2 regions of the Lysinibacillus sp. NPDC058147 genome follow, and region 1 is predicted to be linked to the other one. Evidence: a T-box and tRNA genes for the amino acid it is inferred to sense, from the RefSeq annotation. Region 1 holds a T-box; the other holds one or more tRNA genes.
The links. The T-box of region 1 lies ahead of ileS (isoleucine--tRNA ligase). A T-box ahead of a tRNA ligase gene usually reads a tRNA of that ligase, here a tRNA-Ile.
Positions count from the first base shown of each region.

Region 2: it encodes a tRNA-Ile, which carries the amino acid that the T-box ahead of ileS (isoleucine--tRNA ligase) is inferred to sense. The anticodon was not compared.

Region 1 is NZ_JBHVUJ010000003.1:373,577-401,208, reverse strand. It holds gene ftsA (cell division protein FtsA) at 1-416, shown strand, start outside; gene ftsZ (cell division protein FtsZ) at 699-1,856, shown strand; gene ACFVT8_RS11420 (sigma-E processing peptidase SpoIIGA) at 2,401-3,234, shown strand; gene sigE (RNA polymerase sporulation sigma factor SigE) at 3,248-3,955, shown strand; gene sigG (RNA polymerase sporulation sigma factor SigG) at 4,070-4,843, shown strand; gene ACFVT8_RS11405 (PRC-barrel domain-containing protein) at 5,577-5,813, shown strand; gene ACFVT8_RS11400 (YggS family pyridoxal phosphate-dependent enzyme) at 5,967-6,671, shown strand; gene ACFVT8_RS11395 (cell division protein SepF) at 6,655-7,152, shown strand; gene ACFVT8_RS11390 (YggT family protein) at 7,173-7,454, shown strand; gene ACFVT8_RS11385 (YlmH family RNA-binding protein) at 7,613-8,401, shown strand; gene ACFVT8_RS11380 (DivIVA domain-containing protein) at 8,497-9,021, shown strand; T-box leader at 9,120-9,339, shown strand; gene ileS (isoleucine--tRNA ligase) at 9,612-12,380, shown strand; gene ACFVT8_RS11370 (AraC family transcriptional regulator) at 12,535-13,713, opposite strand; gene ACFVT8_RS11365 (hypothetical protein) at 13,950-14,285, shown strand; gene ACFVT8_RS11360 (sodium/solute symporter) at 14,309-15,877, shown strand; gene lspA (signal peptidase II) at 16,520-16,996, shown strand; gene ACFVT8_RS11350 (RluA family pseudouridine synthase) at 16,996-17,907, shown strand; gene pyrR (bifunctional pyr operon transcriptional regulator/uracil phosphoribosyltransferase PyrR) at 18,148-18,690, shown strand; gene ACFVT8_RS11340 (solute carrier family 23 protein) at 18,711-20,021, shown strand; gene ACFVT8_RS11335 (aspartate carbamoyltransferase catalytic subunit) at 20,345-21,223, shown strand; gene ACFVT8_RS11330 (dihydroorotase) at 21,225-22,502, shown strand; gene ACFVT8_RS11325 (carbamoyl phosphate synthase small subunit) at 22,502-23,602, shown strand; gene carB (carbamoyl-phosphate synthase large subunit) at 23,595-26,792, shown strand; gene ACFVT8_RS11315 (dihydroorotate dehydrogenase electron transfer subunit) at 26,794-27,567, shown strand; gene ACFVT8_RS11310 (dihydroorotate dehydrogenase) at 27,564-27,632, shown strand, end outside.
Region 2 is NZ_JBHVUJ010000012.1:84,670-88,839, forward strand. It holds gene ACFVT8_RS22610 (CynX/NimT family MFS transporter) at 1-1,149, shown strand, start outside; gene ACFVT8_RS22615 (nitric oxide synthase oxygenase) at 1,211-2,257, opposite strand; tRNA gene ACFVT8_RS22620 (tRNA-Glu) at 2,665-2,736, opposite strand; tRNA gene ACFVT8_RS22625 (tRNA-Asn) at 2,738-2,814, opposite strand; tRNA gene ACFVT8_RS22630 (tRNA-Ile) at 2,819-2,895, opposite strand; tRNA gene ACFVT8_RS22635 (tRNA-Gly) at 2,905-2,978, opposite strand; tRNA gene ACFVT8_RS22640 (tRNA-Phe) at 2,982-3,057, opposite strand; tRNA gene ACFVT8_RS22645 (tRNA-Ser) at 3,065-3,157, opposite strand; tRNA gene ACFVT8_RS22650 (tRNA-Ala) at 3,172-3,247, opposite strand; tRNA gene ACFVT8_RS22655 (tRNA-Pro) at 3,263-3,339, opposite strand; tRNA gene ACFVT8_RS22660 (tRNA-Arg) at 3,357-3,433, opposite strand; tRNA gene ACFVT8_RS22665 (tRNA-Lys) at 3,449-3,521, opposite strand; tRNA gene ACFVT8_RS22670 (tRNA-Gln) at 3,537-3,611, opposite strand; tRNA gene ACFVT8_RS22675 (tRNA-His) at 3,621-3,696, opposite strand; tRNA gene ACFVT8_RS22680 (tRNA-Trp) at 3,744-3,817, opposite strand; tRNA gene ACFVT8_RS22685 (tRNA-Tyr) at 3,822-3,905, opposite strand; tRNA gene ACFVT8_RS22690 (tRNA-Thr) at 3,912-3,987, opposite strand; tRNA gene ACFVT8_RS22695 (tRNA-Asp) at 3,998-4,073, opposite strand; tRNA gene ACFVT8_RS22700 (tRNA-Val) at 4,078-4,153, opposite strand.

The DNA of each region.
Region 1 (27,632 bases):
TTATTTCAGAAATTATTGGCGCTCGTTTGGAAGAATTATTTGAGTTAGTTATCGACGAGTTAGCCCGTCTAGGTGTTAGGGATTTACCAGGCGGTGTTGTTTTGACAGGTGGCGTTGCAAAGCTTGATGGTATTGCTCAACTGGCACGTCAGATTCTGCAAACGCGTGTTAGAATATATACACCTGACTATATTGGCGTTAGAGAGCCTTCATTTACGACGGCAGTTGGACTTATTCGTTACGCCTATTTAGAAGATGATTTTTATGGAAAAAGTATTAATACGCAGCCTATTGAATATGCAGTTGTAGGATCTCCTGCAGCCACACCTAAAAAGCAAGAATATGCTGCACCTTCAGAATCAAAAGGAAGCGTAATCGGAAGAGCAAAAAAATTATTTGATAAGTTTTTTGATTAACTTCTTTCAGCAGAAGTCCTTTGTACCGAAAGCGTAGCGACAGGTACAGAAGTCTCCCACCTCTATAGGTGGTAAGAGATGAATGCGGATTTAAGCTACTTTTCAGCAGATGTCCAAACACCTGCTGAAAGAAGTTAATGCCTCCGGCGGATGTCACGGAATCGGAAAGGAGTTCTTTGTGCCAGCACAAAGCCGATTCCGGACGCAATTATACCGAGGCATAATTGATCTTGAATGCGTAATGAATGATACAGAGTCGAGTTACCGTGGGAGGAAAAAGAAATGTTAGAATTTGATACAAGTGTTGATCAACTTGCAGTAATAAAAGTCATTGGTGTTGGTGGCGGCGGTAACAACGCTGTCAATCGAATGATAGAACATGGTGTACAAGGTGTTGACTTTATCGCAGTAAACACAGATGCACAGGCGCTAAATTTATCAAAAGCAGAAATAAAGCTACAAATTGGTACAAAACTTACACGTGGGTTAGGTGCAGGTGCTAATCCTGAAGTAGGGAAAAAAGCTGCAGAAGAGAGCCGCGAACAATTAGAAGAAGTTCTACGTGGTGCAGATATGGTATTCGTTACAGCTGGAATGGGTGGAGGAACTGGTACTGGTGCCGCACCAGTTATCGCGCAAATTGCTCGCGATTTAGGAGCTCTTACAGTCGGTGTTGTAACGCGTCCATTTACGTTTGAGGGTCGCAAACGACAAACACAAGCTATCGGTGGTATTGGTGGCATGAAGGAGTCTGTTGATACTCTAATCGTCATTCCAAACGACAAGCTATTACAAATTGTCGATAAATCTACGCCAATGCTAGAGGCATTCCGTGAAGCAGATAATGTTTTACGACAAGGTGTACAAGGTATCTCAGATTTAATTGCAACGCCAGGTCTTATTAACTTAGACTTTGCAGACGTAAAAACAATTATGTCTAACAAAGGTTCAGCGTTAATGGGTATTGGTATTGCTACAGGTGAAAACCGTGCTGCTGAAGCAGCTAAGAAAGCTATTTCAAGTCCTTTACTTGAATCATCAATTGATGGCGCTAAAGGTGTTCTTATGAATATTACTGGTGGCTCAAATCTTAGCTTATTTGAAGTACAAGAGGCTGCAGATATTGTAGCATCGGCATCAGATGAAGAAGTAAATATGATTTTCGGTTCTGTTATTAACGAGAATCTAAAGGATGAAATTATTGTGACAGTAATTGCGACTGGTTTCTCAGAGGAAGCTCTACAGCAACAGCGTAATGTTACAAGACCGACGTTAAATGCAAATAGAAATGCTGCACCGCAACAGCAGGCTCCAATTCGTGAGCAACGTCAAGATGTGCACGTACAGCAAGAGCAACCACGTCAAAATCAACAAAATTATGCGCAGGATGACATGCTTGAGGTACCAGCATTTTTACGTAACCGTAAAAATCGCGGATAAATCAGCATCCGAACTTCTAAAAAGCTCGTATTTTACATTATGTGAAATACGAGCTTTTTATGTTGTTAATATGTCAGACTGTCCTATTAAATAGAGTAGGCTTTTTTGCAAAACGAGGGGGTGATTTCCGTTCCTCTATCGCTGATCCCAAAGGAGTCGCTCAGTCTCTACTCCAATCAACTAATTCACATGACATCCCTTTTAACAAAATGACATCCAACTTTTTAGTTTTATTGAAACACTTTTAGGAATTATCACCAAACTTTTTAAATTTATCGATAAACTATCACGTTTTATCACCCAACTTTTAATTTTTATCGACATCCACCTTCAAAAGAAAAAAAGGATTCACATCCCATCCACATTTAAAACACTACAACAATCAAAAAAATTCCCTTAATAATTTTCAGAGTCAAAAAATTTATTATGTTCAAATGTGTAAGGAAAAGATGTATTTTGTCAAAACATTTTAATGAATTGATGCGATTGTTTGACAATATTTGTGGGAGTAACATGCTAACTTTGTATATAGGAGGCGGCTGTTATGTATGGAGAATGGCTGGTGCTCATTAATACACTTTTTAATCTAGCGATACTCAAGTTTACGGCAAAAGTAACAGGGGTTTTTGTAAAGAACACAAGATTATTAATGAGTTCTATTTGTAGTAGTTTTGTAGCTGTAATAGGTGGTCAAATGCTGTTGACGACGGTACTGAGCTTTATCTTATTAATCGGGATAGCTTTTCGCTTCAAGATTCGAAGTTTTCAAAAACAAGGACCGATTGTTTTAACAGCAACAATCATTATTGGTGGATTATTAACAGCATTACAACCGTATTTAAAGAATCTTTCTGTTGTCCATTTTATAATCATTTGCCTACTATTAGCTGTTGGTAATCTAGTTGCTTTTTATAAGCAATGGGGGTTTGTAAAGCTTGAGCGGTTAAGTGGTCAGTTTGTGTTTGCTACTACGTTAAAAATCTTTGATGTAAAAATACCACTCTCTGCATTCGTAGATACGGGGAATCAAGCGATTGAGCCACTTTCAGGAAAACCTGTTCACTTTGTCTCTTATGCAGCATTACGGCCGCATTTACCTGCAGCATTTTGCAAATCATTGTTAGAATGGCAAGAAACTGATCCGTATAATGTATCCATGTTTTCAGAAGATTATCAGCGTTATATTCGATTTATTCATGTCAATACAGTGCAACAGCAATCGGTTGTACTAGGTTTCCGCTTTGAAGAGTGGCATATAAAGGGGGAGCACTCACAAGTGAAAACGAATGAATATATCGTTTTAACAAAAAAAGCTAAAAATTTTCCACACAGCACAGCAGCAATTTTACATTTTTCAGCGCTTTCAAATAACTCATAGAGGGGGAGAACTATTGCTTCTTAGGCTACTTGCTAGCTTGAAAAAATTTTGGAGTAAGTTTCGGAGTCGTGAAACGTACTATATAGGGGGAAATGATTCATTGCCAGTGCCATTAAGTCGAGAAGAAGAAGTTACAGTCATTGCATCCTTTATGAATGGTGATTTACGAGCTAGAGATACACTAATTGAACGTAATTTACGTCTTGTTGTTTATATTGCTAGACGTTTTGATAATACGGGAACGCCGATTGAGGATTTAATAAGTATTGGCTCTATCGGTTTAATTAAGGCGATTGAAACGTTCAATACTGATAAAAATATTAAACTTGCCACATACGCATCACGTTGTATTGAAAATGAGATTTTGATGCACTTACGTAAAACAAGTCGCATGAAGGGTGAAGTTTCATTAGATGAACCATTAAACTCCGATGCTGATGGAAACGAGTTGTTATTGTCTGATATTTTAGGAACTGAAGAGCATATTATTTTAGACAATGTAGAGAAGAAAATTGAGCGTCAACATATGTTCCATGCCATTAATTTACTAGGTGCGCGTGAACGATATATTATGGAATGTCGTTTTGGTCTCAATGGAAAAATTGAAATGACTCAAAAAGAGGTTGCTGATCATTTAGGTATTTCGCAATCATATATTTCCCGATTAGAAAAGAAAATTATTCAAGATTTACGTGAAAATCTGAATCAGCCAATATCTTAGAGAGGGAAATTTGCCCTACCTAAAATTGGTTGCAGCTTTTGTGCATATTCTCGTTTCTCTCGGACAAACTGATGTAACGGTTTAGTCAGAGAATAACATCCGGAGGAATCGAATATGCGAACTAAAGTAGATCTTTGCGGCTTAGATACATCGACTTTGCCAATTTTAAAGCACGAGGAAATGAAGGAACTCTTCATTCGTTTACAAGCTGGAGAAACTGAGATTAGGGAAGAGCTTGTAATGTGCAATTTAAGGTTAGTGCTTAGTATTGTCGGTAGATTTGCCTACAGGGGTGAGCAGGCAGATGATTTATTTCAGGTAGGCTGTATTGGCCTCATGAAAGCCATTGATCATTTTGATTTGAAGCATAATGTACGATTTTCAACATACGCTGTACCGATGATCATTGGTGAAATTCGTCGCCATCTGCGTGATCATCATGCATTACGTGTTTCTCGTTCTCTAAGAGATATTGCGTATAAGGCGATGCAGGCAAAAGAGCAATGGATAACCGATAATTTACGAGAACCAACGATTGAAGAAATCGCTGAAATGATTGACATGAAAAAGGAAGATGTTTTATTTGCTTTAGATGCCATTCAAGATCCAGTGTCCTTACAAGAACCCATTTATTCAGACGGTGGAGACGCTGTTTATATGATGGACCAATTACGTGATGATGATGTATCGGAAGATCAATGGGTTGCCTACGTGTCAGTAAAGGAAAGTTTACAAAAGTTAGATGATCGTCAACAAATGATTGTTGCAAAGCGTTTTTATTACGGTGAGACACAAACAGAAATTGCAAAAGAATTGGGGATTTCTCAAGCGCAAATTTCTCGTCTAGAAAAAAATGCAATTGAAACAATGCAGAAAGATTATAAGTAAAAACACAATGCGCACCCGAATCTCGGTGCGCATTTTATTTATAAAAAAATGCGTTCCAGCCTACCTGTTTCCTGTGGGCGAGCGTCGAGCCGCTTCCTACAGAATAGAGAATGTGTTATTGATATCTGCTGTGGCTTTGATTACGCATTTAAATATTTATAGTGATGTTATGCTTTCGCATATTATCACTATAAATTAGAGAGTGACGAGCTAGAAGATACATACTAAATGAATTAGTTGATTGTAGTGGAGACTGAGCGACTCCTTGGGGATTAGCGATAGAAGAACGAAGGCTAAAAACATCACGTCCTGTGATAACGCCTTCGTGACCAACATCGGTGCTGTTGCTGTCGCTACGTTGCACTACGCTTTCGCACAGACAAAAACACTTTGCTGACGCTGCATTAACACTACGCTTTCGCTCAAAAAACATCTGTTGGCCCGAGACCCTGCAGCGCAGCGAAGCGGCTCATCGGACGCCCCCAGGAAGCTCTGCTCTGAGCGAAAGCGTAGCGTAAGCAACAAATGTTTTCTGTAGCGAAAGCAAAGCGATCAGTCGGAACGGAAATCAACCACACGTTTTGCCAAAGAGCCAAATTAAATTTAACTATGACAGTTTTACACTTAATCATTTCATTTTCATTTAACCAACAATAAACACATAAATATAAAGAGAAAACATAGTTTGTTGAGATAAAACGATGTTGAAAGTAATTGATTTAGGAGGGATAAAATGCGTTTCTCAATGTTACAGCAAAAAGAAGTTATTGAAGCAGGCAATGGACGCTTTTTAGGATTTGTGGTAGATGCAGAGGTATCCAAAGAAACAGGCTATGTAACGGCCTTTATGATTGCAGAGCCCCGTAAATATCTTGGCCTTTTTCGCGGGGAAGAATCTGTTAGGAAAGTGTATATGAAAGATGTACTTGTAGTTGGAAAGGATGTCATTTTAGTAAAAGCTTTATCCTAAAGAGCAAAATTTCAATGCATATTGGAAATATAAGGAGATTTTAATGCGTTGGTAAGGTAAATTGTACTTTCACATAGGTCAGGCTATTCATTGATAATTCAAGCATTGCTTGTTACAATAAAAGAAACTATTGTTGTAAAGTTGGGAAAAACAGTGACAAAAATCATAGCGAATTTGAAGAAAATTAATGAACTTATACAAACAGCAAAAAAACGTGCAAATCGTGAAGTAGAGAAAGTCCAAATTATTGCAGTGACAAAAGAAGTTTCTGTAGAAAGAACACAAGAAGCAATTGATGCGGGGCTTATTCATTTAGGAGAGAACCGTCCTGAAGGCTTAAATCGTAAAATCGAGGCGATTAAAGCTGATGTACATTGGCATTATATCGGGTCTTTACAAACACGTAAGGTCAAACAAGTTATTAACAGTATTGATTATTTACATGCATTAGATCGTTTGAGTTTAGCACAAGAAATTGAAAAACGAGCAGACAAACCTGTCAAATGTTTTGTACAAGTTAATGTATCAGGCGAAGAATCAAAACATGGTTTATCGATTGAAGAAGTCCTGCCTTTTATTGAATCATTAAAGAGTTTTACAAAAATTCAAGTTGTTGGTTTAATGACAATGGCACCAAATACAGATGAGGATACAATTATTCGCTCTGTTTTTAAGCAATTAAAACAATGTCAACAGCAAATAGCCGAGCAAGGATTCGCACACGCACCTTGTACCGAGTTATCAATGGGCATGTCTAATGACTTTGAAATTGCGGTAGAAGAAGGGGCTACATTTGTTCGAGTTGGAACGGCTCTTGTTGGAAATGAAAGAGGGGAACAGGATGAGCATGAAAAATAAAATTAAAAATTTCTTTTATCTAGAGGAAGAACTAGAAGAAGAAATCACGCAAGCTCCTATTCAACAGCAACAACCCGTACAACAACAGCAACAGATTCAATCTGTGAAGCCTAAAAAAGTTATGAAGGAGCGAAAGGCACCGGTTCAGGAAATTTTTCCGCAGAGTACAACACCTACAAACAACATTGTAAGTTTGCAAGCAGCGATGAATTCAAAAGGTGCAAAAGTTGTATTAGTTGAACCAAGAGTTTATGCCGAAGCTCAGGACATTGCTGAACACTTAAAAAATAAGCGTGCAACGATCGTCAATTTACAACGTATTGAGCGAGAGCAAGGTGTACGGATAATTGATTTTTTAAGTGGCACAGTTTATGCACTTGCCGGTGATATTCAAAGAATCGGTAAAGATATTTTCCTATGCACACCTGAGAATGTAGAAGTGTCTGGCGAAATTTCGAATTTTATTTTAGACGATAATTAATAGCGAGGATTGTAGTTTATATGACTTTTTATTTAATTTTGAAGTATGTGTCAATAGCATTTTATGTCTATTCATTAATGTTAGTCGCATATGTTTTAATGTCTTGGGTGCCAGCTGTCCAAAACTCATCAGTTGGACGCTTATTAGCAAAAGTATGCGAACCTTATCTTGCCATCTTTAGAAAATTCATTCCGCCAATTGGCATGATTGATATTTCACCTATCGTAGCAATATTTCTCCTTAATTATATTCAAAAAGGTCTATTTATTGTAATTTTAAAAATATACGATATGATGCTATAAAAGAAATCCTCACGAACGGTGAGGATTTTTTATTTATTGGGAAAACTAAATTTAAAACGGAAATCAACACCACGTTATGGTTAAAAGCCTATTTTTATAAACCCTTAAAATACCAATGAAATTGAACTAGTAAAAGAGAGATAATAGAGGTGAGTTATATGGAGCATTTAATACAGCATTTTAGGAAAGATGAACAGCCATTTATTGAACAGGTTGTGGGCTGGCAGCATGAGGTAGAGGATCGATATGCTCCAAAGCTTACTGATTTCCTAGATCCTAGACAGCGCTTTATTGTTGCGTCGATAATTGGACAGTATGACACTTTAAAAATAGCTAGTGCTGGGCTCTTTGAGGGTGCAGAAAGACAACGCATGCTTATTTACCCTACTTATTATGAGCCTATGGAGGAAGATTTTCAGCTTACAGTATTTACAATTCAATATCCTGTAAAATTTGTCCAACTACGACATCCAGATGTTCTTGGAGCTTTATTGTCTTTAGGATTGGATCGTGGCAAATTCGGTGATATTCGTGTAAGCGACCATCTAGTACAGTTTGTAGTAGCGAATGAGGTAGCGGAATATGTACGCTTACATTTAACAGGTATCGGCAAAGTAAAGGTACATGTAGAATCGATTAAAGAGACGGAGCCATTGCTTCAAAATGAGGAAGAGTGGCTAGAAGAATCTCACACTGTTTCTTCTATGCGTTTAGATGTTATTATCTCCACTGTTTTACACATTTCTCGTCAGAAGGCTCAAGCATTAATTACAGGTAAAAAGGTACGTGTTAATTGGACTGAACGGGATACAGTTGCTTTTGAATTACAAGAAGGAGATATTCTATCTGTACGCGGAAGCGGTCGAATTAAAATTATAATGACTGAAGGCCGTACAAAAAAAGATAAAATTCGTTTGCAAATCGGTCGATTGACCCAAAAAAGCTGAAAATCAAGTAAATTTCATTAATTTTTACTGCTAAGTTGTTGGAACAATTGTATAATAGAAAGTACGAATGTACATGTAAAGGAGAGAAGGATCGTATGCCATTATCACCTATTGATATACATAATAAGGAGTTTACTAAATCTTTCAGAGGTTATGCTGAAGATGAAGTAAATGAATTTTTAGATCAAATTATTAAAGACTATGAAATTTTGTTACGTGAAAAAAAGGAAGTAGACAGACAACTAGAAATTTCCTTAGAACAAGCGAGACATTTTAACTCATTAGAAGAAACGTTACAAAAATCAATTGTTGTTGCACAAGAGGCAGCTGACGAAGTGCGAAGAAATTCTCAAAAAGAGGCTAAACTCATTGTAAAGGAAGCAGAAAAAAATGCTGATCGTATTATCAATGAGGCTTTAACAAAGGCTCGAAAAGTGACAATTGAAATTGATGAGTTGAAAAAGCAATCAAAGGTATTCCGTAATCGCTTTAAAATGCTTGTAGAGGCACAGCTGGATTTACTAAATGCAGACGATTGGGACCATTTGTTACAATATGATATTGACCTTACTGAAATTCAAACATCCGTTGAAGAAGCACAGGAAGCCGATCAAGTTTAATCGCTGTTATTAGGCATTTCAACACAATAAGTGAAGCTTGACGTGATTGTTTGATTTTCATATACTATGTTAATAGTAATTATTTTGAACACATATGCAAATAGGCAGAGACGAAGACAGTATTTGTTAGGCGTAGTTAAGCGATTTGGGGATAGTGTGAGCCCAAACAAGCAAATAACAATGAACATCACTTCGGAGCTAAATAACTGAATGAAGTAAGTTATTTCGTGACGCACAACGTTAACGTGCTTTAAGTGGTAGTACAATTTTGTACTACAATTAGGGTGGTACCGCGAGTATAAGCTTCTCGTCCCTTTGAGGGATTGAGAGGCTTTTTTTATGTTCAAAAGGAGGAAGGCTTCCATTTTTATTTGTGTTGCTTATACTTTCGTTGTTGAAATGTATTGATTTTGCCAATAACTAGAACTTAGGGATGGCATTTCTCAAAACGTATGCCGTGAATAATACTCCCAAGAAAGCATCCAGTCGTAACGCCCTACGTTAAGGTGATGAGTCTAATAACTGTCGTATGTGAATGAGCGCCTAAGTGCATATGTTTTTTGTTTGTAAACATAAAGGAGGAATTAAAAATGGTTGAGTACAAAGATACTTTATTAATGCCAAAAACAGATTTCCCAATGCGTGGAAACTTACCGGCAAATGAACCGAAGATGCAAGAAAAATGGAATGAAATGGACATTAATAAATTACAGATGGAGCGTACAGAAGGACGCCCAGAGTATGTGTTACACGATGGCCCTCCATATGCAAATGGTGATATCCATATCGGGCATGCTTTAAATAAAGTACTGAAAGATATGATTACACGTCATCGCTCTATGACTGGCTACCATGTAAACTATATCCCAGGTTGGGATACACATGGTTTACCAATTGAGCAAGCACTGACGAATAAAGGTGTAAAGCGCAAAGAAATGTCTGTTGCTGAATTCCGTAAATTATGTGAAGAGTATGCTTACGAGCAAATCGACAACCAACGTACACAATTCCGCCGTTTAGGTGTTCGTGGTGATTGGGAAAATCCATATATTACTTTAAAGCCTGAATTTGAAGCTCGTCAAATTGAAGTTTTCGGAAAGATGGCTGAAAAAGGCTATATTTATAAAGGTTTAAAACCAGTTTATTGGTCTCCATCATCTGAATCTGCACTTGCAGAAGCAGAGATCGAATATAAAGATATTAAATCGCCTTCTATTTATGTAAGCTTTGCGATTAAAGATGCTAAAGATGTTGTCCCAGCAGATGCTAAAATTATCATTTGGACAACAACACCTTGGACAATTCCAGCGAACTTAGGTATTTCTGTAAACCCAGAGTTTATCTATGTGGTTGTTGCAGTTGCCGATAAAAAATTCATCGTTGCCAAAGAATTATTAGAAACAGTTGCTAACGAACTTGAATGGGAATCGTATGAAGTTGTTCAAGAAGTTAAAGGTGAAGCATTAGATCGAATTGTTGCACAGCATCCATTCTATGACCGTGAATCTCTTGTGATGGTTGGAGAGCACGTAACTGCTGAAGCGGGTACTGGTTGTGTTCATACAGCTCCAGGACACGGGGAAGATGACTATCATATTAGTAAGCAATATGGTCTACCAATTCTTAGCCCTGTCGATAATAGCGGTTGCTATACAGATGAAGCACCTGGTTTTGAAGGTGTATTCTACAATGATGCAAACAAATTAATCACAGAAAAGTTAAAAGAAGTAGGCGCATTAGAAAAGCTTAACTTCTTTACACACTCTTATCCACATGACTGGCGTACGAAAAAACCAGTTATTTATCGTGCAACACCACAATGGTTTGCGTCAATCGATGCATTCCGTGATGAGTTACTAGACGCAGTAAAATCAACGACATTTACACCTGCTTGGGGTGAAACTCGTCTTTATAATATGATTCGTGACCGTGGAGACTGGGTAATTTCACGTCAACGCGCATGGGGTGTGCCAATTCCAATTTTCTATGCTGAAAATGGTGAGCCAATTATTACACCAGAAACAATCGCTCATATCTCTGCATTATTCCGTGAACATGGGTCAAATATTTGGTTCCAAAAAACAGCAAAAGAATTATTACCTGAAGGCTTCACACATGTAGGTAGCCCGAACGGTGAATTTACAAAAGAAAACGATATTATGGACGTTTGGTTTGACTCAGGTTCTTCTCACCAAGGTGTGTTAGTAGAACGTGGTATGAAATATCCAGCTGATTTATATTTAGAGGGCTCTGACCAACATCGTGGATGGTTCAACTCATCATTAATTACTTCTGTAGCTATTAATGGCTATGCACCATATAAGGGACTATTAACACATGGTTTCGTACTAGATGGTGAAGGTCGTAAGATGAGTAAATCTTTAGGGAATGTAATTATCCCGAAAAAGGTTATGGATCAATACGGGGCAGATATTCTTCGTTTATGGGTTGCTTCTGTAGATTATACAGCTGACGTTCGTATCTCAATGGATATGTTGAAGCAAGTATCTGAAGTTTATCGAAAAATCCGTAACACATTCCGTTTCTTACACGGAAATGTAGCTGATTTCGATGCAACGAAAGATCGAGTAGCATATGAGGACCTTCGTGAAATGGATCAGTACGTTTATATGCGCCTACAAGATGTTTTAAAAACAGTAAGTGCTGCATATGATCGCTATGATTTCGCAGCTGTTTATCATGCAGTGAATAACTTTGTTGCAGTAGAATTATCTTCATTCTATCTAGATATTGCAAAAGATGTTGTGTACATTGAAGGCCACGACAACAAAGATCGCCGTGCGATGCAAACAGTTATTTATGACACATTAATGACATTAGTAAAAGTAATGTCACCTATTATCCCTCATACAAGTGATGAGATGTGGTCTTACTTACATGCTCAAGGTGTTGTAGAAGAGGTATCTGTACAATTAGCAGACTTCCCAGAGGTAGATGAACATGAAAACTTCGAAAGTCTACGTACAAAATGGGTGAAAATTATTGATGTTCGTGACGATATTTTAAAAGCATTAGAGGAAGCTCGTAATGCAAAAACAATCGGTAAATCACTTGAAGCGAAAGTGACTGTTTATGCGAAAGAAGATGTGGCGGCATTATTAAATGATGCAAGCATTAATTTTGCACAGCTTTCAATCGTATCTGCTTTTGAAGTAGCATCAATTGAAGCTGCACCTGCCGATGCTTTAGCTCTAGAACATGCATCGATTGTTGTAGAAAAAGCAACAGGTGAAAAATGTGAGCGTTGCTGGTCTATTTCTGAAACAGTCGGCTCAAATGAAGCACATCCAACAGTGTGTGCGCGTTGTGCAGAAGTTGTAGAAAAGTATTACGTTTAAAAACAAATAGTATATAAGAATCTGCATTCTATATAATTAATAACGCAAGTCTCCTTAGTATGGGGGGCTTGCTTTTTTTACTTTGTCATTGAGGTCTAGCAGATTCTTTTTTGTAATGGAGTGACTTGAATGCTTCATTTACGTGTGTTCTGAACTACTTAAAAAATATTTCTTGCGTATTGCGGTAGTCTGTTGGCGATATGCCGACATATTTCTTAAAGGTAAGGCTGAAATAATTAGGTGTGTTAAAGCCACAGATGAAGGAGATTTTTTCGATGGTGTAATCGTATTTTCGCAAATACGGTAGTGACTTGATGATACGTGTAAAGGCTACATAATCCACGAAATTGCGACCAGTCTCTTTTTTAAACAATCTGCTAAAATGAGTAGCACTAAAGTTGATATATTTTGCAACATCACTGATCGTCAGTTGTTCATCATAATGCTCCTCGATATATTGGATAGCCTTTTGGAGCTGTTCTTGCTTTGTTAAATCTTCATAAAATCGTATATGAATACTATGAACTGGCGGTTTCCTCCGTGCCTTTCGAGCTTGGCTATAGGATTCCTTGACTTGCATGGCGTCCTGAAAAACTCCACCAATCCCCATAAAAAGGTGGATACAATAATCTTTTTTTAACACTTCAATGACCTCAAGTAAACAAGCTTCCCCCTCAGACCAATGCTTAAATGACGTGTATTCATTAGGAATGCGTATAAGCAACAGCAAATAACGTTCAAAATGTAAGAAGGATAGAGGTGCTTTATTAGCAAAATTTTGGTGAAATACATTTGTTATAACACTGCTTGCATTATGGGTGATAGGTCCATCTTCATTTACATCTATATAGCCCTGGATTAAAAAGACGATATTTGGGATGCAATGCCTCGATAAGAAAGATGATGACTGGATTATTTCCTGCTCGCTTTCAACCTCTCCTCGTATAAGCCGTTTTAAAAAAGCTTCTCGGAAAGGTGAAGTATGGTCTTCCGTAATTTGCTGCGATAACTCAAGCATTGTAAGAGTACTTGCCTGTTTTTCTTTGTAGGATGTATATAGCTTTTTAACAATTCTTAGAAATTTTGCTTTCTGTAATGGCTTTATAAGAAGTGCGGGCAAATTTAGTTCAATTGCGATACCAGTTGAGTAGGTAAGGTGTTCTGCAACAATAGGGATAATTATACTATTAGGATAATTTCTTTTTAGACGATTTATCTTTACCCAGTCAAATAAATGGTTGATTTCATAGACAATGATGGCAGAAGTCTCTGTTTTGGGTTCTTCACAGTTAATAAAGGTATTAGGTAAAAATTCCTCTAACCAGTAGTCCATTTGTTGTTTTTCATTTGAATTTTTAATGTACCAAACAATATTTAATATGCTAACATCTCCTTTCTATTGAAAATGGAAAATGATAAAAATATTTTAACTTAAAATAGCATTTTTTTGTACTAATACAGCAATATTTTGTAACTATTTTAAAGATTAAATAGAATAGAATAATTGTAGTGAATAATAATTTGAAATTTCAGACAATTGTTCACTGATATAGAAAGGGGAGCTGAAATATGGCGGAAGTAGGGAGTCATGATTATGAATACGTGGAAGCTGGAACTGTAGATGTGAAGGATCTTCCACCGCTAGATGCAACTACTAACAAAATTATGAAAGATGAGTTTACTACAGGTTTTAGCTTAACGGTATTTTATTTCATTTTAATTTTTAGTATTCCAGTTATGAACTGGTTCGCTCCGGAGCTTGCTTTCAAGAAAATTTGGGGTGGTATGACAGTTACATGGTTTGTGACAACCGTCGTTATGATGTTAATGGCCTTTATTATTGCGTATGTGCATACAGCATTGTACGAAAAACGCCTAAAGAAATACGAAGTACTAAATAAGTAGTTTTAGCTAAGGGGGTATGTAGAATGATGAAAGCTCTATTAGAACCGAAGATGTTAATGACAATTGCATTAATGGGAACAATTGTATACATTACGTATTTAACGAAAAGAAATGCAACGGCATCCGATTTTTTTGTTGGGGGACGAAGTTTTGGATGGTTTACAAATGGTTCTGCAATTGGAGGGGACTATTTAAGCGCTGCTACATTTCTTGGGATAGCTGGTTTAACTTTTCAATTAGGGTATGACGGCGCTTATTATGCATTTTGCTTTTCCATTGGATTAACGTTGTTAGCTATTTTTGTGGCGGGTCCGTTAAGACGTTTTGGAGCATTTACCGTTGCAGATTTTTTAGCCTATCGTTTTCATAGTAGACGAGCTCGGCTAGTAGCAGTAGCTGTGGTTTTAGCGATTTCTGGTTTTTATGCAGCGCCACAATTATTAGGGGCTGCCCAAATTTTAAGTATGTTTTTTGGGACTTCATATGAATTCGGCATCATCTTTACTTGTATTGTAATGGTTTTCTATGTAGGGATAGGCGGTATGAAAGGAACAACAATCAACCAAGCTTTAGAGCTTTGGATTCGCCTAGGTGCGTTTGTTGTTATGTTGATTGCAGCGATGTATAGTGGTTTGCATTACGATAAAATTTTAGCGGCTATTAATTCATTCAACGGTCCGATTACAGGAACCTCACCATATGCACTAGATGGAAATGATGTTAATTTTGATGGTGCGGCATGGACAGGAACAGGCTTTTACTTCCCGACATTTTGGCAAACCATTAGTATGACAATAGGTTTAGCATTAGGTACAATAGGTCTCCCACATATATTATTAAGATTTTATACGAATCCAAGTGCTAAGGCGGCTCGTAAATCAGCATTGATGGCGATTGGGATTGCCAGTACATTTTTCTTATTAGCTGTATTTTTAGGTGTTGTAGGTCGTTCTATTTTTATTTCAGGTACAGCAAGTGATGAAGTAATGCGTGATCTGGTGCTTGGCGGAAACAATATGGTTATTCCTACAACAGCACTGGCACTAGGAGGTAAATGGCTTCTTGGACTAGTCATAGCAGGTGCATTTGCGGCCATATTCTCGAATTTATCAGGGTTATTTATCACAAGCTCAGGTGCATTAGCCCATGATTTATATGCAAGCATAATGAAAAAGGATATTACAGAAAAACAACGAGTAATTGCAGGGAAAGTAGCAATTGTTTTATTAGGTATTTTATATGGAGCATTGGGCTTACTAGTTAAGGATGCATCCATAGGACATTTAGTGGCGCTAGCCTTTACTGTTGCGGCGAGTACCTTTACACCAATATTTATTTTAGGTATTTGGTGGAGAGGCATGACAGAAAAAGGAGCAATTGCAGGTTTACTCATTGGTCTGGGCGTATCTATGTGGATGATTTTTCTACCAGGAACATTACCAAGCTTCTTACAATTTAAAATCCCAGGCATAGTGACAGTACCAGTAGGCTTCTTATCCGTTGTTATTGTGTCATTATTAGATCGAAAAGTACCCGCAGATGTTAATGATTTCATGAAGCGTGTGCATTCAAAAGAGTCTGAAACAGCCTAAATTTCTGCATCTGTATAACATTGAATAAAAATTGAAAAGCTATTGCCATTACTTATGATGTGATGGCAATAGCTTTTTTTGAGGAACGAAAGCGGCGGAAAGAAGAATCAAAGCGACGGATAGTAAGGTTAGAGCGACTGATAGAAGAGCCAAAGCGACGGATGAAAATCAGAGCGACGGGAAGAAGAGTCAGAGTGACGGATAGTAGAGTCGAAGCGGATAGAATCGTCAAAGTCGTGGATAGAGTAGCCAAAGTCGTGGATAGAGCAGTCAAAGGCGTGGATAGAACCGACAAAGCGACGGAAAGAAGAGTCAAAACGACGGATAGTAAGGTCAAAGCGACGGAAAGAAGAGCCGAAGTGACGGATAGAAAGGTCAGAACGACGGAAAGAAGAGCCGAAGCGGATAGAATCGTCAAAGTCGTGGATAGAACCGACAAAACGATGGAAAGAAAGGCCAAAATGACGGATAGGAGGTCCTGACCGACGGAAGACTCAGTGAACGCCCTCAAGAAAGCGTCAAATCGGAGCAGAAATCTACCCTACATAAAGTGTTGATCTATATTTTCATGCTATATTAGTTATTCTGAGATGGGCTGTTATGGTAGAATAGGTTAGATGTTGAGCGAACGGAGGAGTGTCTGTGTATAAATATTATGGATTGGCCGCATTCGTGATTATTTTAGATCAATGGACAAAATGGCTAATTGTGAAAAATATGGAGTTTGGTGAAAGAATTTCAGTATGGGATCCGTGGTTTGGGATATTGTCTCATCGAAATAGAGGAGCAGCATGGGGAATGTTAGAAGGACAAATGTGGTTATTTAGCATTGTCACGATAGGCGTTATTTGTGCCATCCTTTACTTTTATCATAAAGAGGCTAAGGGTAAACCTATTTTTCAAGTTGGCTTAATGTTTTTATTAGGTGGAGCAGTAGGTAATTTTATTGACCGTATCTTTAGAGGTGAAGTGGTCGATTTTGTAAATGTCTTAATTCCAGTAATTAATTATGATTTCCCAATCTTCAATATTGCGGATGCGGCTTTAACGTGTGCGGTAGTAATATTAATGATTGGCTTAATCGTTGAAGATAAAAAAGGAAAGAAACAGGTGAAATAATGACGCAAGTATCATATACAATGGAAGAACAACAACAGGGGGAGCGTATTGATAAGGCGCTTTCAAGTGTGCAATCAGAGTGGTCGCGAACACAAATTGGTAATTGGATTACCGAGGGTATTGTCAAAGTAAATGGAGAGACTGTAAAGGCGAAGTATAAGGTGAAAGTAGGGGATGTTGTAGAAATTGACGTACCCGAAGCAGAGCCATTAGATGTCATTGCTGAAAATTTAGATCTTGATATTGTTTATGAAGATGCAGATGTCCTTGTTGTGAATAAACCAAAGGGCATGGTTGTCCATCCAGCACCTGGACATATGACAGGTACGCTTGTAAACGGCTTAATGTATCATTGTCAGGATCTATCAGGTATTAATGGCGTTATGCGACCAGGAATTGTTCACCGTATCGATAAAGATACATCAGGATTATTAATGGTTGCTAAAAATGATGCAGCTCATGAATCGTTAGTGAATCAGCTAGTCAATAAAACAGTCACACGTAAATATACTGCGCTAGTTCACGGGCATATTGCACATGATAAAGGAACAATTGATGCACCGATTGGACGCGATCAAAAAGATCGTCAAAAACAAGCGGTTGTCGATAAAGGGAAGCATGCAGTAACTCACTTCCAAGTTATCGAACGCTTTGGCGAATACACTCTTGTAGAATGTCGCTTAGAAACAGGACGAACTCATCAAATTCGTGTGCATATGAATTATATTGGGTTCCCACTTGTTGGTGATCCAAAATATGGACCAAAAAAGACTATAGACTTTGGTGGACAAGTATTACACGCAGGTGTATTAGGCTTCGATCATCCTACTTTAGGTGAATATTTGCAGTTCGAAGCACCAATTCCTGCTGATTATGAACAATTATTAAATGATTTAAGAAATAGGCATTGACGTATAGTAAAAGAAGGTCTATACTAACGAAAGTGAATGAACAACTTAACTAAATATTCACCTTTAATGACAGTCCAGAGAGGCTGAGAAGGTACATGTGAATGTGTTGCGAAAATTTGTGCTGCAAATTTTTTTAACATACTATTTAAACACGTATATAACCCTCTCAGGCCATTCGCCTTGAGAGGTTTTTTTATGGACACATGACCAACAATAAGTAAAAGAGAGGAGGAAACTTACATGGCACAAAATGAGCTATTAGATGGCCCATCTATGGCAAGAGCGTTAACACGCATTGCACACGAAATTATTGAACGCAATAAAGGAATCGATGAATGTATTTTAGTTGGTATTAAAACACGAGGTGCCTTTCTTGCAAGACGCCTAGCAGAACGAATTGAAAAAATTGAAGGTAAACCAATCCGTACGGGGGAGCTAGACATCACCCTCTATCGAGATGATTTAACGACAAAGCATGATAATGAACAGGCACACGTTGAGCAAGTAGATATTGATGACGTGGTCGTTAATCAAAAAATTATTTTAGTCGATGATGTACTTTACACAGGGCGGACAGTACGCGCAGCACTTGATGCAGTAATGGATTTAGGGCGACCTGCACAAATTCAACTTGCAGTCCTGATCGATAGAGGACATAGAGAACTACCAATAAGAGCTGATTATGTCGGTAAAAATGTACCAACATCTGGGACAGAGCGTATTATCGTAAATTTACAAGAGGTAGACGGAGAAGATTGCGTCATCATTTTTAAAGAAGACTAACTATAAAGTGAGGAAACATTATGTCAAATGCAGTATTAGATATTAAGGATAAACCGACCCCAGTCCAACTAGTGACATTAAGTTTCCAGCACATGTTTGCCATGTTTGGGTCCACGATCTTAGTTCCTCAGTTGGTAGGTCTTAGTCCAGCGATTGCCCTTTTAACAAGTGGAATTGCTACACTGTTCTTCTTATTAATTACGAAATTTCAGGTACCAGCATATTTAGGTTCATCCTTTGCTTTTATTGCACCGATTTTACTGGCAGCAGGTGGTTTAAATAAAGATGGTTCAAGTGTAAATCCAGGTCATGCGATGATTGGTGCTATGGCAGTCGGGATTACATATGGTATCGTATCCCTAATCATCTGGAAAAGCGGCTATAAATGGATTATGAAAATATTACCGCCGATTGTAGTAGGACCTGTCATTATGGTAATTGGTCTTGGATTATCAGGGACAGCGGTAAATATGGCGATGAATGTAGATGATAAATATAGCTTTTTACACTTCTCGGCAGCGTTAGTGACATTATTTACAGCGATTATTTTCACGATTTTCTTTAGAGGTATTTTAAGCACAATGCCAATCTTAATTGGCTTAATCGTAGGATATATTTACTCAATGATGATCGGGATTGTAGATTATTCACCAATTGCCGAAGCAAAATTCTTTGCAAAGCCTGAGTTTCTAATCCCAGGTGTTCACTATAACTTTGAAATCACATCAAAACTACTCCTAACAATGGTGCCAATCGTTATCGTAACTATTTCAGAGCATATCGGTCACCAGTTAGTATTAGGTAAAGTTGTAAATCGAGATTATATTAAAGAGCCAGGCTTGCACCGTTCACTTTTAGGTGATGGAATTGGAACATTTATTAGTGCATTAATCGGTGGTCCACCGAAAACAACTTACGGTGAAAATATTGGTGTCCTTGCTATCACACGTGTCTACAGTGTGTATGTCATTGCAGGCGCAGCAGTCGTAGCAATTTTACTTTCATTCTTCGGGAAAGCAATGGCAGTTATTGCAACGATTCCAACAGCTGTACTTGGTGGGGTTTCCATCTTACTCTTTGGTATCATCGCAGCAAGTGGATTACGAATGTTAGTTGATAATCATATCGACTTTGGGAATAGTCGCAACTTGGTCATTGCCTCAGTTATTTTAGTCATTGGCATCGGTGGTGCGAAGTTCGTTATTTCAGAATCACTAAGTATCGAAGGTATGGCATTAGCAGCGATTATCGGTGTTCTTTTAAATGCCATCCTACCGGGTAAAAAAGAAGCGGAAATACCAGTACCGTACAAGCAAAATAAAGATTCATAGAAGTACCTTTTAATGAATTGTCCAGAGAGGCAAAGAAAGGGAAGTTGTAGATAAGCGAGTAGTAGGAATATATCCTGCTGTAGTTTGTCACGCCTCCTTATGCCTCGTTGATGACATCAACGGGGCTTTTATTATCTTCATTCATCCCACTCTTGAAGGTGAGATGAATGAAGATGAAGCCTCCGGCGGATGTCACGGATTTTGAAAGGAATGAATTGTGCTCGCACAATTCAAAATCCGGACGCTATTACGCCAAGGCGAAATTGATTTTTGCGAACGTTATACATAAACGTTCATGAAACACAACCCAGTGGAGGTACATGATGAAGAACTTATTATCGATGGAACATTTAACAAATGAAGAAATTAACCACATTCTAGATCGTGCGCAAGCTTTTGAGAATGGTGAAGCATCATCATTATCTCGCCCATACAACGTAGCAAATTTATTTTTTGAACCAAGTACGCGCACGAAAACAAGCTTTGAAATGGCTGAGCGTAAAGTAGGCTGTATTGTTATCCCTTTTGACGGTAGCTTTTCGAGCGTCTCTAAAGGAGAGACATTGTACGATACGGTAAAGACGTTAGAAATGATTGGTATGGATGCAGTAGTCATTCGCGCAAAGGAAGATGCGTATTACAATGAACTACTTGAAGGCATCAATGTATCCATTATTAATGGAGGTGACGGTACTGGTCAGCATCCGTCGCAATCATTATTAGATCTTTATACAATCAGAAAAGAGTTTGGTTCTTTTGAAGGGTTGAATGTGACAATCGCTGGAGATATAAGCCATAGCCGTGTAGCGAAATCGAATGCGTTAGCGTTACGGCGCTTAGGGGCAAATGTTCATTTCCTTTGTCCAGAAGAGTGGGCAGGCAGTTACGAAGCGCATCATTCTTGGGATGATCTAATCGAAATAAGCGATGTGATTATGTTACTTCGTGTGCAGCATGAACGTCATAAGGTAAATAAAAGCTTCTCAAAAGAGAGCTATCATCAAGAGTACGGTTTAACAATTGAACGTGAGAAACAAATGAAGGAAAAGGCAATTATTATGCATCCAGCACCGGTCAATCGTGATGTAGAAATTGCTTCAGAGTTAGTAGAATGCGAGCGTTCTAGAATTTTCGAGCAGGTTCGTAATGGTGTCTATACAAGGATGGCTATTGTTGAAACAATTTTAAAGGGGAGAGAGTAACATGACAAAGGTTCTTCAAAATGTACAAATGCTAAATGAACAAGGCGAGCTACAAACAGTAAATATCGCTATGACGGATGGCAAAATTACTGCGATAGGTCAAAACGTTAATGTAGCAGACGCAGAAATGATCGAAGGAAATGGGTTAGTTGTTGCACCAGGCTTTGTCGATGTACATACACATTTACGTGAGCCGGGCTTTGAACATAAAGAAACAATCGCTACAGGGTCAGCATCAGCTGCAAAAGGTGGCTTCACAACGATTTGTGCGATGCCAAATACAAAACCAGTGCCAGATTCAGTAGAAAATATGCAGTTGATTAACGGTCTTATTAAAGAAAGTGCAGTTATTCGAGTACTTCCATATGGTTCATTAACAAAAGATATCTCAGGTGAGGTTCGTACAAGTATTGAAGAGTTAAAAGCACATGGGGCTGTCGCATTTTCAGACGATGGTGTTGGTATCCAGCTTGCGTCAACAATGTATGAGCAAATGAAGGTTGCCGCACAGCACAATATGGTAGTTGTTGCACACTGCGAAGATAACTCGTTAATCTACGACGGTGTGATGCATGAAGGGAAGCGTAATCAAGAGCTTGGTTTACCAGGAATTCCATCGATTTGTGAATCCGTTCAAATTGCGCGCGATGTTCTATTAGCAGAAGCAGCTGGAGCACGCTACCACGTATGTCACGTATCAACAAAGGAATCTGTACGTGCAGTACGTGACGCGAAAGCAGCAGGTATTCGTGTCACTGCAGAAGTTTGTCCACACCATTTATTACTTGAAGAAATGGATATTCCATCAGATGATGCAAACTGGAAAATGAATCCCCCGCTACGTGGAGCAGATGATAAAGACTCACTTCACGCAGCTATGCTAGACGGCACGATCGATTGTATCGCTACAGATCATGCTCCACATACAGTAGAAGAAAAATGCTGTGGTATGGTTGGTGCTCCATTTGGCATTGTAGGCTTCGAAACAGCGTTCCCACTGCTTTACACACAGTTTGTAGAAACAGGCAAATGGACATTAAAACAGTTGATTGACTGGATGACTGTCAAGGCAGCACAAATTTTTGATTTACCATATGGAACATTAGAAGTTGGCGCTTCGGCAGATATGATTTTAATTGATTTAAATAAAGAGCAAACAATTGATGCAGAAGGCTTTGTATCAAAAGGACGCAATACACCATTCAATGGTTGGGTTGCAAAAGGTTGGCCAGTGCTAACAATTTTTGAAGGCAATATCGTATACCAGGAGGCAGAGTAATGAAAAAACGTTTACTTATTTTAGAAGATGGCACAGTATTTACAGGTACAGCGTTCGGTAGTGAGAGAGCTTCACAAGGTGAGGTTGTATTCACGACAGGGATGACAGGTTATCAGGAAACAATTTCAGATCCTTCTTTCTACGGACAAATCGTAACGTTAACTTACCCTTTAATCGGTAATTACGGTATTAACCGTGATGATTTTGAATCGATCACACCTGCTATTCGTGGATTTGTAGTTCGTGAATTAGCAAAAACACCTTCAAACTTCCGTTGTGATTTAACAGTAGATGAGTACTTAACTTCAAAGGATATCCCGGGCATTGAAGGAATTGATACACGAAAATTAACACGCATTATTCGCAGTAAAGGTTCAGTAAAAGCTATTTTAACAGCGGCTGATGAAGAAGTGAATGTGGATGAGGTTGTAGCAAAATTACAGGCAACACCAGCGATTACACATCATGTTCGTGAAGTATCACCGAAAGCAGCTTACCCATCACCAGGTCGTGGCAAACGAGTAGTATTAATTGATTACGGTATGAAGCACGGTATTCTTCGTGAGTTAAACAAACGTGATTGCGATGTGCTTGTTGTCCCTTACAATACACCGGCAGAAGAAATTCTAGCGTGGCATCCAGATGGAATTATGCTGTCAAACGGTCCAGGTAACCCTGAAGACGTAGTTGAAGGCATTGAAACTGTACGTAATTTAATCGGAAAAGTGCCAATGTTCGGTATTTGCTTAGGTCACCAAATCTTCTCGCTAGCATGTGGTGCACAAAGCTTTAAATTACCATTCGGTCACCGAGGTGGTAACCATCCGGTAAAAGATTTACGCACTGGTCGCACAGACTTGACATCTCAAAACCATGGTTATGCGATCGATATCGATTCGTTAAAAGATACAGATTTAGAAATAACACATATCGCATTAAATGATGGTACTTGTGAGGGTGTACGTCACAAGAAATATCCAATCTTCACGGTGCAATATCACCCAGAAGCATCACCGGGTCCAGAGGATTCAAATCACCTATTTGATGAATTTATCGAAATGATGGAAGTAGAAGCAGGGAAGGGGAAACAACATGCCTAAACGTACAGATATTGAAACTATTTTAGTAATCGGATCAGGTCCAATCGTTATCGGACAAGCAGCAGAATTTGACTATGCGGGAACACAAGCTTGTCTTTCATTAAAAGAAGAAGGCTATCGCGTTATCTTAATAAACTCAAACCCTGCAACAATTATGACAGATACAGAAATTGCCGACAAAGTATATATTGAGCCAATTACACTTGAGTTCGTATCACGAATTCTACGTAAAGAGCGTCCAGATGCAATCCTACCAACACTTGGTGGTCAAACTGGCTTAAACATGGCCATTGAATTAGATAAATCAGGAATTTTAGATGAGCTTGATATTGAAATTCTTGGAACAAAATTAGAAGCAATCCATAAAGCAGAAGACCGCGATTTATTCCGTAATTTAATGTATGAGCTAGGTGCTCCAGTACCTGAATCAGATATTATTCATAACTTAGACGAGGCGAAAAACTTTGTAGCGAAAATTGGCTACCCAGTAATCGTTCGTCCTGCCTTCACACTTGGTGGTACAGGCGGCGGTATTTGCTACAACGATCAAGATCTAGAGGAGATCGTTACATCAGGTCTAAAATATTCACCAGTAACCCAATGTTTACTAGAAAAATCAATCGCTGGTTATAAAGAAATCGAATATGAAGTAATGCGTGATGCTGCCGACAACGCTATCGTTGTATGTAACATGGAAAACGTTGACCCAGTTGGTATTCATACTGGTGACTCTATCGTAGTGGCACCTACTCAAACACTTTCAGACCGAGAAAACCAAATGCTGCGTAATATTTCATTAGATATTATCCGAGCACTAAAAATTGAAGGTGGCTGTAACGTACAGTTAGCCCTTGATCCATACAGCTTTAATTACTATGTGATCGAAGTAAACCCTCGTGTATCACGTTCGTCAGCGTTAGCATCAAAAGCAACAGGTTATCCAATTGCAAAGCTAGCAGCAAAAATCGCAGTTGGTTTAACATTAGATGAAATCAAAAACCCTGTAACTGGTTCTACGTATGCTTGCTTTGAGCCAGCATTAGACTACATCGTGGCGAAAATTCCACGTTGGCCGTTCGATAAATTCGAATCAGCAAAACGTAATCTTGGTACACAAATGAAAGCGACTGGTGAAGTAATGGCACTTGGTCGTACATTTGAGGAAGCTATGCTAAAAGCAGTGCGCTCTCTTGAAACAGGTCAAGTTCACTTAGAGCTAAAACATGCTGAAGCGAACTCTGATTCTTGGATTGAAAAACGTATTCGCAAAGCAGGTGACGAGCGTCTATTCTTCATCGGTGAAGCACTTCGTCGCGGTGTAACAATTGAGCAAATCCATGAATGGTCTGCAATTGATTTATTCTTCTTAAATAAATTCAAAAACATCGTAGATATGGAACAAACACTTACTGACCATAAAAACGATAAAGATGTGTTACGTACAGCAAAACGTCTAGGCTTTGCAGATAAGAAAATTGCCGAGCTTTGGGAAACAACTCCAGAAGAAGTATATGCGTATCGTAAAGAAAACGGCATTATCCCAGTATATAAAATGGTTGATACATGTGCAGCGGAGTTTGAATCTGAAACACCATACTTCTATGGCACATATGAAGATGAAAACGAATCGATTAAATCAGATAAGCCGTCAGTTGTTGTACTTGGTTCTGGTCCAATCCGCATTGGTCAAGGGGTTGAATTCGACTACGCAACAGTACACTCAGTATGGGCAATTCAAGAAGCGGGCTACGAAGCGATTATTATTAACTCGAATCCAGAGACAGTATCCACTGACTTCTCGATTTCAGATAAATTATACTTCGAGCCATTAACAATCGAAGACGTTATGCATATTATCGACCTTGAGCAACCAATTGGAGTAGTTGTACAATTCGGTGGTCAAACAGCTATTAATCTAGCTGATAAATTAGCTGCCAATGGCGTGAAAATTTTAGGTACATCGCTTGAAGATATCGACCGTGCTGAAAACCGAGATAAATTTGAGCAAGCATTACGTGACCTGGACATTCCACAGCCACAAGGTGAAACAGCTGTATCTACGGAGGAAGCTCTTGCTATTAGTGAACGCCTAGGGTTCCCTGTACTAGTTCGTCCTTCATACGTGCTAGGTGGACGTGCGATGGAAATCGTCTACAACCAAGAAGAATTAAAACACTATATGGAGAACGCAGTAGAAGCCTCTCCGGATCACCCAGTATTAGTAGACCGCTACTTAACTGGTCAAGAAATTGAAGTAGATGCCATTTGTGATGGTGAAAATGTCTTAATTCCAGGTATTATGGAGCATATCGAACGTGCAGGGGTTCACTCTGGTGACTCGATCTCTGTATATCCGCCACAAAAATTAACACAAGCGCAAAAAGATACGCTAGTGGATTATACAACTCGCCTTGCAAAAGGTCTTGGTATCGTAGGCTTAATGAACATTCAATATGTAATTTCACAAGGTGAAGTATTTGTCATCGAGGTTAACCCTCGTTCATCTCGTACAGTACCGTTCTTAAGTAAAATTACAAACATTCCGATGGCAAATATTGCAACGAAAGCGATTCTTGGTAAATCAATCGTAGAACAAGGCTATCCAACCGGTTTAGCGCCAGAGCAAAAAGGTGTCTTCGTTAAAGTACCAGTATTCTCATTCGCTAAATTACGTCGTGTTGACATTACACTAGGGCCTGAAATGAAATCAACAGGTGAAGTAATGGGTAAAGATGCAACTTTAGAAAAAGCACTTTACAAAGGCTTAGTTGCAGCAGGTATGGAAATTCGTACAGAAGGAACAGTATTGTTCACTGTGTCCGATAAAGATAAAGAGGAAGCAATTGAACTTGCAAAACGCTTCTCAACAGTAGGCTATCGTATTGTTGCAACTGAAGGTACAGCTAAAGCGTTTGAAGCTGCAGGCGTACGCACAGATATAGTTGGCAAAATCGGTGCAAAAGGTGAAACATTAATCGATTTAATTCAAAACGGTGAGGCACAGCTTGTTGTCAACACTTTAACGAAAGGCAAGCAACCGGCACGTGATGGCTTCAGAATTCGCCGTGAGTCTGTAGAAAATGGTGTACCTTGCTTAACTTCACTAGACACAGCGGAAGCGATGGTTCGAGTTATTGAATCAATGACATTCACAGCAGAACAAATGCCAAAAGCGGAGGTAGTACATTAATATGATTCGTCAAGAGAAAATGACGGTCGTCTCTCAAAAGCAAATTGCGACAAACATTTTCGAATTGACACTTCGTGGAGAACTGGTTCAGGATATGACACCTGGCCAGTTTGTCCATGTAAAGGTGTCAGATTCATTGGAGCCGCTTTTACGTCGACCAATAAGTATTGCAAACATAGATAAAGACAACAACGAGTTTACAATGATTTACCGTGCGGAGGGTCGCGGAACAAACGTGTTAGCGACAAATCGTGAAGGGCAGCTTGTCAATGTACTTGGTCCAATCGGTAATGGGTTCCCTGTTGAAGCAGTAAAAGAGGGAGGCACAGCTCTACTAGTTGGTGGGGGAATCGGAGTACCTCCATTACATGAGCTTTCCAAGCAATTAAATGCACGTGGTGTTAAAACAATTCATGTGCTAGGCTTTCAATCGGAAGATGTATGTTTCTATGAGGAAGAATTCAGTGCCCTTGGTGAAACACATTATGTAACGGTTGACGGTTCTAAAGGAACAAAGGGCTTTGTCACAAATGTTTTAGAGTCACGAGCACCAGAATTCGATGTCTTTTATTCTTGTGGTCCACTACCTATGTTAAAAGCGCTTGAAGGCTTTTATCCAGAAAAAGAAGGTTATTTATCATTTGAAGAGCGTATGGGCTGCGGTATCGGTGCTTGTTTCGCATGTGTATGTAAAACAACAGATCAAGTAGCAAAAGACTATGTCAAAGTATGCTCTGACGGTCCAGTTTTCCCGAAAGGTACGGTGGCATTATGAGTCGTTTAAACATGCAATTACCAGGCTTAGAGTTAAAAAATCCAATAATGCCAGCATCCGGCTGC
Region 2 (4,170 bases), on a different contig from region 1:
ACCTTATTACTAGTTATCGGAGTAATTTGTATTGCCTCGACATTACGAATGCCGCTAACAGTTGTTGGACCTATTATTTCCTTTATCCGTGAAGACCTTGGCATATCCAATGTACTAGCGGGCTTTCTAACAACGATTCCATTGCTAGCATTTGCAATTATTTCTCCGTTCGCACCAATTGTCGCACGTAAATTTGGATTAGAATTAACATTATTTTTATCAACTATTCTTTTAGCTGTAGGAATTGTCCTACGCTCCCTTGGTACAACTAGTTTACTCGTATTTGGTACTATGCTAATTGGTATAGCCATTTCATTCGGTAACGTACTAATTCCGGGGTTACTTAAATTGAAATTTCCCTATCACGTAGGTTTACTTATGGCATTTTTCACAATGTCGATGAATTTGACAGCTGGACTCGGTGCTGGTATTAGTTATCCTATTGCTGATTCATCACTTGGTTGGCAAGGTGCACTATCAATTGCACTTGTTCTTGTGGTATTAACCATTTTAATTTGGATTCCACTGCTGAAATTTAATAAACCTGAGCCTCCTATTAAAACGACGAAAGAGCGTGCACCATTATGGAAATCGCCTGTTACTTGGGCAGTAACGGGGGCTATGGGATTACAATCATTATTATTCTATACAACCGCAGCTTGGATTCCTGAAATATACATAGCACAAGGCTTAGCAGCAGATCGTGCAGGCTGGATGTTTTCCATCATGCAATTTTCACAAGTTCCAATGGCTTTAGCTGTACCTATTATTGCAAGTAAAATGACATCTCAACGACCTCTCGTATTAATGTTTACGGTATTTTACTTAGTTGGCTTTATCGGGGTAGTGATGGAATGGACAAGTCTCGCTGTTCTATGGATGGTGCTACTAGGCTTAGCAGGAGGGTCTTCATTCGCATTAGCAATGATGTTCTTTACACTACGTACCCGTACAGCTTTTGAAGCGGCTGATTTATCAGGTTTTGCACAATCATTAGGATATTTATTAGCCGCAATCGGTCCTATTTTATTTGGTTATTTGCATGATTTATTCGGTAACTGGAAAACCGCTGGATGGTTATTTATTATCGTTGTATTGATACTTTTCTTATGTTCATTTAGGGCTTCTAAAAATGAATATGTGAATTAAAAAAGGCAGCTCATAATCTTATTTCAACGGAAATAAGTTAAAAGTGAGCTGCCTTTCCCTATTAATAAGGTGGTTTCTGATAAAAATAGTTCGGTGTATTGTAAACATTAACATAAGGTTTATGGTAAATGTGAGTTGTAGCTGGTGAAAGAGGTGGAATCAACCACGTCCAATTACCTGTAACCTTACGATTTGCTGTTACTTCTGTTTCCTCAAACAATTTAAATTGCTGTGCAGCTGTATGATGATCCACAATGCTAACACCGTCTTCTTTAAAGGAATGTAGAACGGCAATATTCAGCTCAACTAATGCACGATCACGCCATAGAGAAGCCTGTTTAGTCGTATCGAGGTTGAAAATTTCCGCTATAGCAGGCAGCATATTATAACGCTCATGATCTGCTAAATTACGTGCCCCAATTTCTGTTCCCATATACCAACCATTAAATGGGGCTGCTTCAAAATCGATACCTGCCATTTGGAAACGCATACTCGAAATTATCGGCACTGCATACCATTTTAATCCTAGCTTCTCTACTTGAGCAGATTCCGGATGACGAATCGGTACCTCTAGTACATATTCGTCAGGAATAGTAAACACTTGTGGTTTCCTTCTATCCACCTGTACAACGATCGGAAGCACGTCAAATGCGGTTCTCTTACCTTGCCAGCCAAGTGACTCACATACTTTTGTAAACTCAATAGAATGTGGATCACCAACGATTCCCCATTCCGTTTCATAGCCAGCATAACGGATTAGCTGATGATTCCATACACGAACTCGCCCTGGTGCGAAGATCGTTATTGTTGGACGAATTTTCCCACCATTTGTTGCATATTGAATATGTTCAAGCAATGCGTTGAAAATATCTTCTTCTTTTGAAACATCTCGGGCATCAACAACATGCAGCGATTGCCAAAACAATCGACCAATACACTTATTACTATTACGCCATGCTACTCGTGCACCAAAGATTAATTCTTCCGTTGTCGGTATATATTCGCCTGCTATTTTAATTTGCTGTAATTTATTTTCTAGCCATGTTTCAGACTCATTTTGCTCTACTTGATAAAGTTCTAAAAAGCGCTGTACTTCATGTAAATTCATATCGAATTCCTCCATCTACCCTCATATTAGAGGAATGAAACTATAATCACCACGAAAAAATCAGCCAGAAAACATACATATTTTATATATGAAATACTTTGTTCAATATTTCTTATCATGTCTTCTATTTTTCTAAAACTAAAGTTATTTATGGATTAGGGTTTCCATTTTGAGTAGACATTATTAAAATCAGGGGAAATTACAGAGAAAAAACTATTGAATATAGATTTGCCGTTTTTTTACGCCTAAGTAGGTAATACACGAGATCATTAGGACTCATTTACTCTCCTTTGCAGTATTTAGGAGTAGACGTTATTAAGTGGCACTTCCTTACCGCATGATGATCTTTGTTTGTCAGTATAGTACGCATAAAAAAAGCATGTCGCACTAATGTGCAACATGCTTGATGACCCGTACGGGATTCGAACCCGTGTTACCGCCGTGAAAGGGCGGTGTCTTAACCACTTGACCAACGGGCCGTGGCTCCGAAGGCAGGACTCGAACCTGCGACAACCTGATTAACAGTCAGGTGCTACTACCAACTGAGCTACTTCGGAATAATGGTGGGCCTAAATGGACTCGAACCATCGACCTCACGCTTATCAGGCGTGCGCTCTAACCAGCTGAGCTATAGGCCCATTATTTTTTGGAGCGGGTGATGAGAATCGAACTCACGACATCAGCTTGGAAGGCTGAGGTTTTACCATTAAACTACACCCGCAAATGGTGGGTCAGGACGGAATCGAACCGCCGACACTTAGAGCTTCAATCTAATGCTCTACCAACTGAGCTACTGACCCGGAAAAATGGAGGAGGTAGAGGGATTCGAACCCCCGCGCGGTGTTACCCGCCTGTCGGTTTTCAAGACCGATCCCTTCAGCCAGACTTGGGTATACCTCCGGAAATTATATAAATGGTGGAGCCTAGCGGGATCGAACCGCTGACCTCCTGCGTGCAAGGCAGGCGCTCTCCCAGCTGAGCTAAGGCCCCAACAATCAGGAAAGATGGTCGGAATGACAGGATTCGAACCTACGACCCCTTGGTCCCAAACCAAGTGCTCTACCAAGCTGAGCTACATTCCGATATTATTAGGCTTTATTGGCGCGCCCGACAGGAGTCGAACCCATAACCTTCTGATCCGTAGTCAGACGCTCTATCCAATTGAGCTACGGGCGCATTTATAAAAACTGATGAGCCATGAAGGACTCGAACCTTCGACCCTCTGATTAAAAGTCAGATGCTCTACCAACTGAGCTAATGGCTCAAACTAAGAAATGAATGGCTGGGGTACTAGGATTCGAACCTAGGCATGACGGAATCAAAATCCGTTGCCTTACCGCTTGGCTATACCCCAATTATTAAATGGGGCGACTGATGGGAATCGAACCCACGAATGCCGGAACCACAATCCGGTGCGTTAACCACTTCGCCACAATCGCCACTATATGTAATCATAGTATTGTTTGATAACGAGTACCTCGTAACCTGGCAGGGGCAGTAGGAATCGAACCCACACCAAAGGTTTTGGAGACCTCTATTCTACCGTTGAACTATGCCCCTAAAATGGTGGAGGGGGACGGATTCGAACCGCCGAACCCTAAGGAGCGGATTTACAGTCCGCCGCGTTTAGCCTCTTCGCTACCCCTCCAAGGGATGGTGCCGGCGATAGGAGTCGAACCCACGACCTACTGATTACAAGTCAGTTGCTCTACCAACTGAGCTACACCGGCAAAAAAAAAATGGCGGTCCCGACCGGGATCGAACCGGCGATCTCCTGCGTGACAGGCAGGCATGTTAACCGCTACACCACGGGACCATAATGGTGGAGGATGACGGGCTCGAACCGCCGACCCCCTGCTTGTAAGGCAGGTGCTCTCCCAGCTGAGCTAATCCTCCTGGGTATAATGCCTAGC